2 regions of the Spirosoma jeollabukense genome follow, and region 1 is predicted to be linked to the other one. Evidence: riboswitches for the same ligand, from Rfam matches in the RefSeq annotation. Region 1 holds a riboswitch; the other holds the start of a gene.
The links. A riboswitch is a leader RNA that binds a small molecule or an ion and turns the genes downstream of it on or off. The one in region 1 is predicted to bind S-adenosylmethionine.

Region 1 (3,121 bases):
AAACGCCCGACTCAACCCCGGCGCTGGCTTGCTCCTGTTCGCTTAGTTGCTGGTGTGTTGTCGCTGCCGGGTGGATAATGAGTGTTTTTGCATCGCCAACGTTGGCCAAGTGGCTCACTAGTTTCAAACTGTTGACAAACAGGTCAGCCGCATCTTTGCCACCTTTCACTTTGAACGTAAGCACGCCACCAAACCCCCGTTTTAAATATTTTTTTGCCAGATCATGATAGGGGCTACTTTCCAGACCCGGATACTTTACGGCTTCAACCTGTTCATGCTGTTCGAGCCATTGGGCCAGTGCCAGCGCATTCTGAACCGTTCTATCCACACGTAACGAAAGTGTTTCTACCCCTTGCAACAGCAGGAATGAATTAAAGGGGCTAATGGCCGGACCAAAATCACGCAGCCCTTCAACACGAGCCCGGATGATGAACTGAATATTACCAAACGGCCCACCAACGCCAAATACGTCGCTGAACACCAAGCCATGATACCCTTCTGATGGTTCACTAAACTGGGGGAACTTGCCATTACCCCAGTTGTAGTTACCGCCATCTACAATTACGCCCCCTATGCTCGTACCATGACCGCCGATCCACTTTGTTGCCGATTCGACTACAACAGCTGCCCCGTGTTCGAGTGGCCGGAAGAGATAGCCCCCTGCCCCAAACGTATTGTCTACGATAAGTGGTAAATCATGTTCTTTGGCAAGAGCGGCAAATGCATCAAAGTCTGGAATATTGAATTCAGGATTCCCAATCGTTTCGAGGTAAATCGCTTTTGTTTTTTCGTCAATCAATTGAGCAAACGCGCTGGGATCACTCCCTTTAGCAAACCGCGCTTCGATACCCAGGCGCTTAAATTGGACCTTAAACTGGTTGTATGTACCGCCGTATAGAAATGAAGTCGTAATAAAGTTATCGCCTGCGCCCAGAATGTTACTCAACGCAATGAACTGAGCCGCCTGGCCTGAAGCTACCGCCAGCGCTGCCACACCACCTTCCAGAGCCGCAATGCGCTTCTCAAACACGTCGGACGTAGGATTCATGATGCGGCTGTAAATATTTCCAAATGCCTTTAGTGCAAACAAGTCAGCTCCGTGCGCCGAATCGTTAAATACAAAGGAGGTCGTTTGATAAATAGGGACGGCCCGCGCGTTGGTAGCTGAATCGGGCTCCTGACCAGCGTGTAGCTGGAGCGTATCGAAATGAAGTTCAGACATGAGTTTTATCGTTAATTGTTAGGAATAAGTGATTGGCATTCATTCTGGCAGAAAGCCTGGAAGCTGACTACTCCTGGCAGCCACATCTTTTACAAAAGACAGGCCACTGACGATAAATAGCCAGACACACGACAAACCCTCCCGGCTTTCGTGGTGGTTGAAGATTGCTTAGCAGGCCCTATTGGGCATACAGCGCTGATTGTAGTGCATGTAAGTTTAGATTTATAGGCCCTAAATAGCTTTAGGCAGGAGTTAGCACCTTGCCGTGTGGTAGGTTGCCAGCGGTTCACAGAGCCTGATCTCTCCCCGCTTCTTTATAAATCAATGCGCGTCGGTGATCGAAAAATAGACGCGTAGCAATTGACTTGATGGCGCAAGTATACTAGTCAGACGGCGTGAATCCAAACACGCTCTGTTTTTTCTAGCCTGGATTTTTTTTGCTTCGTCTGGCAACCGGTCATTTGTTACGTCGATTCATTGTTTACTTTTGTGATAAGACACCGACTTCATGAATCAGCCGTACCGCTACAATCGCGAAAATGCTACCCGGGTAGCCGGAGTTACGTCCTTAAAAGACGCGATTAATCAGTTGCTCAAGACGTATCAACTTCAGACCCGCTTTAACGAAACCTACCTTGAAGCGTTTTGGGGACGGATGATGGGTCCTGCTATTGCCTCCCGTACAAACCGGCTTTATGTACGCGATCGTAAACTTCATATTGAAATTGCGTCGGCTCCGCTACGGAACGAACTCGTTAACGCCAAGCAAAAACTTATTCAGCTAGTGAATAAAGATATGGGCACCGATGTCATTGAGGACGTCATTTTTATCTGATCATCAGTACTCAACAAAAAAGGTCATGACTACGTAGCCATGACCTTTTTTGTTGAGTACTAGTAAGTTTATCAAGCGATTTGAACAGCGGCACTATGCTGGTCCAGCTTTTTTGAAAACTCACCCATTGTGGTGAACTCGCCGAGCGGCTTCAGATAACGGAGTAAATTTTCGACGCGGTCGAGTAACTGGTCTTTCGAATGTCGTCGCACATAGGCCGGAATCTTTTCATAGCCCGCTAAATCCGTGAATTCCCAGGGATGAACATATAGGTTCAGGAAACCATCCGTTTGCAGCGTTTGGCGGCAAAGTTGCTTATAGAAAGCGAATGGAAAATTTTTCAGACTTAACCAGAACAGCGGTAAACGTAGTCGGGGGGTAACCGAAGCCGGAATTTGCCAGACACCCATTTCCTGAAACGGACGCCGTGGTTCTCCCCAGTGATTATAACGACCTGGCAACCAGGTTGGATGCAAAGATGAGTTATAGTGATACCCAGCCTGCTGCAGGTCATTTGGATCAACAAAGCCCATCCGTGCGCGACGAAAGCCCGTTATCGGCCGATTCAGTACCTCTTCTAATGTCAGCCGGGATTTGAGTAAATCAGCCGGTTCGAATGTAGTATGGTAATAGCCGTGCGACGCGATTTCGTGTCTTCGAGCCAGCTTCCGAATAAGCTCTGTTTCGTGAAGTGCGTAGTTAGCCGTCGTAAATAAGGTAGTACGGGCGTCGATTGCGTCAAACCGTTCAGCGAGTGCTATTAATCCACGCGTTGAAACGGCCACTTGCTCACTCAGGGGAATATTGTGGCCGAATTCAAGCGCTGTATCAAACTCTTCTACATCAACGGTGAATAAAATATCTCGTCTTCCTTGCTTGTTTGGGCTTGCCATGATGTTACAGTCTCCTCAATCTCGCTCGTATCGCCGATAATATAGGCTGGCCTGCCTTTTACCTCAACAAACGTTTTGCCCAAATATACGCCGATAATCCCGATCATGATAAACTGAACGCCCCCAATAAGCACCGTAAGCAATACCAATGTTGTCCAGCCCGATACAGTT
Region 2 (3,121 bases), on a different contig from region 1:
TCATCGAAATTCCCCGCTTTGATCAGCCGGGCAAATTTCTTCGAGCCTGTTACGTTCGTACGTTCGCCAACGTTCAGGAAGTTGGTGAGTTCCGTAATTTTCAGTGGTTCCAGCCCGCTCAGTTTCTGATAGGGCTCAGGTTGAGGCAATTGCCGGGGCGGGTACTTGGCCGCTACGTCTGCAATGGCCCGAATGTGATCGGGTGTAGAGCCGCAGCAACCACCAACAATATTGACAAAGCTACTTTTAACAAAGTCCTCAATCTGCAACGCCATCATCTCCGGCGTCTCGTCGTACTCGCCAAATTCGTTGGGCAAGCCAGCGTTTGGATAAGCCGACGTAAAGAACGGCGCTTCGCTGGCGAGCGTCTGAATATAGGGGCGCATCAAAGCGGCACCCAGCGCACAGTTCAATCCCACACTCAGCAACGGCAAGTGCGAAACAGAATACAAAAACGCTTCCGTCGTCTGGCCCGACAGTGTCCGACCACTGGCATCCGTGATGGTGCCAGAGATCATAATGGGCAGAACGGTCTTCTGTGGATTTAAATTAAAATACTTATCAATGGCGAACATGGCCGCCTTGGCATTCAACGTATCAAAGATCGTTTCAACCAACAGCAAATCCGAACCACCATCAACCAGCCCGCTAACCTGCTCATAATATGCATTTACTAAGTCATCGAACGTAACAGCGCGGTAGGCCGGATTATTAACGTCGGGCGAGAGCGAAGCTGTGCGGTTGGTTGGTCCCATTGCCCCGGCCACAAAGCGTGGCTTGTCGGGATTTTGGCACGTCACGTCCAAGGCCACCTCTTTCGCAATCCGAGCCGACTCGTAGTTGAGTTCATATGCCAACTCTTCCATGCGATAATCCGCCATGGCAATGGACGTACCACTGAACGTATTAGTCTCAATAATATCAGCTCCTGCTTCCAGATATTGCTTATGGATCGCCTGAATTACTTCTGGCTTAGTCAGCGACAGCAAATCGTTGTTGCCTTTCAAATCATGCGGCCAATCGCGAAATCGTTCACCCCGGTAGTCGGCGTCGGTCAGGTTATACCGCTGAATCATGGTACCCATTGCCCCATCAAGGACAAGGATACGCTCCTGTAGAAGTTCCTGTATAGTTTTCAATGGCGGTGTTTCAGTGCATAGTTGTTAGATACGCTAACAAACAGCTGGCTTAAAAAAGTCCAAAAAATCAAAAAAGGCTTATGACCAAAAAGATAGGTAGCAGACGGCTAATCTTATCTATCCCGGTTGGTGACCGGGCGGAAATTGGCACCATTCCCTGAGGCTGGTTGGTTGCCAAGACATCATCGGGTCCTTTCCCTCCGTCTTTCTGGATAAGCTACAGCAAATCTAAACAAAAAAAAGGGTACACCGACAACCAGTGTACCCAAAATAAGTCAATTTTATTCGTCTACCAAGTCTGCTCTAAATCTTCTTTTGTATACAGATGATTCCGTTCGTTATAGAAAGAAGCATCGTCTGTTCGCTTGATGCCCAGTGGATTTTTGGCTGTCATGCGATAGAGCAGGGCAATAGGGAATAAAAAGACGAAGAACATAATAGACAGAATGATCTTGCCATTTATATTCCCCAGGATTTCGGCCAGTTTGAACCAGGCTTTCACAATCAGGTCACCCGCGGCTGGAATGGCTAGGCTCAATACGCCTACAGTTGCTGCTCCATAGAGCCACCAGGGCGATTTGAACACAAAATACAGCACCACCAGGCCAGTTACGATGACTAGCTGGGCTTTCACTTTTTCGGTAATATCCATGCCTTAAAACAATGTGTAGATAAACGGAGCAACGGCCGAGCCACCGCCAATAACGATCAGAATACCAATGAGTAGCAATAAAATAATCATTGGTGCCAGCCACCATTTTTTGCGCTGCTTGAGAAATTTAAAAATGTCCTGTAAGAATTCCATGAGTTAATCCAGTTTGCTTATTTGTTAACAGAGGTAATGGATGAGTCTTGAAGTACACCAGGGTTCGACTGCATCAGTTGAAATAAAGCTTCGCCGACACGTTTATTCACAATTGGGCTAGCGTGCCCATCATTACGTCCTACCACCCGATCCTTGATATCGATGTCGCCGATGAGTTTGCCAACCTCCAGAATCGGGACGTTATTCTTCCGAAAAAAGTCAACGACGGGCTTCGTATACTCAGCCGACTGTTCCAGGTTATGGACAAACGGGAACATCACCACATAGAGCCGGGCGTTATTGGCTTTAGCGTATTCTACGAATTGGTTGAGATCGTTCAGGTGGTCGTTAATGATGGCGGGTGTGCCATAAGCCGTTCGGGCATACGTATCAAAAGGCGCAAAATTACCGTGCGGAAACTGCCAGTACAGATAGTTGAGTAAGTAGGATTTAATGAACAAGGGCTGAAGCGGCCGCGGCAAATCAGAGTAGGGAGCAAAACCCGTCGGCACTAAACCATGATCATGCGCTACCTTTTCGATGTCATTGGGAAAATATTGCAATATCAGCACATCCGGCTTTACGGCAAATTTAGTCAGTCGTTTAAACTCGTCACGGGTATCGGACCCCGATATGCCCAGGTTATAGGTTACGTATTGTTTGCCATCCAGTTTTTCACTCAACACGTTCCCGTAGCGCTCATCGGCCGATTTCAAGCCGTGTCCTGATGTGAACGAATCGCCAACAATCAGAACTTTCTTTTTACCCAACGTATCGGTTTTCGGTGAATCACGGTAGTTATCCGGAGTCATCGGCAACCAGTAGCGTTCAAACCAAATATGCGATGCCAGCGTCAGGCCACCCTCCTGACTTTGGGCGACAAACATAAACCCAATCTCCAGCGCGACCAGTATCAATACAACCGGCACAAACAAAGTCGCTATGTTTCCACCCAGTTTGGGTGGCTTCGGATTTTTGACAATGCCATAGTAATAGATACGTAGCAGCTCAATGACAATCAGCAGCAACAGGCAGCCTTTTATCAACCGGACGTATACATTATCGAATAACCCGAAATGTGGGTAATCGAAGCTAACGCCAAAGTGATCACCAAAAAATAGAATGAATGCCAGGAATCCCAGTAGCAGTAAGCGAACAGCACTGGAAACGAGTTTTG

Region 2: linked by a shared signal. The riboswitch ahead of metH (methionine synthase) and the one ahead of ACYVEA_RS26455 (O-acetylhomoserine aminocarboxypropyltransferase/cysteine synthase family protein) in region 1 are both predicted to bind S-adenosylmethionine.

The regions. Positions count from the first base shown of each region.
Region 1 covers NZ_BAAHAD010000009.1:216,695-219,815, reverse strand. The annotation lists gene ACYVEA_RS26455 (O-acetylhomoserine aminocarboxypropyltransferase/cysteine synthase family protein) at 1-1,222, opposite strand, end outside; SAM riboswitch class I at 1,442-1,545, opposite strand; gene ACYVEA_RS26450 (DciA family protein) at 1,731-2,057, shown strand; gene ACYVEA_RS26445 (polysaccharide deacetylase family protein) at 2,129-2,950, opposite strand; gene ACYVEA_RS26440 (glycosyltransferase family 2 protein) at 2,896-3,121, opposite strand, start outside.
Region 2 covers NZ_BAAHAD010000001.1:334,389-337,509, forward strand. The annotation lists gene metH (methionine synthase) at 1-1,139, opposite strand, end outside; SAM riboswitch class I at 1,250-1,358, opposite strand; gene ACYVEA_RS01300 (SxtJ family membrane protein) at 1,429-1,791, opposite strand; gene ACYVEA_RS01305 (DUF5989 family protein) at 1,795-1,944, opposite strand; gene ACYVEA_RS01310 (SGNH/GDSL hydrolase family protein) at 1,962-3,121, opposite strand, start outside.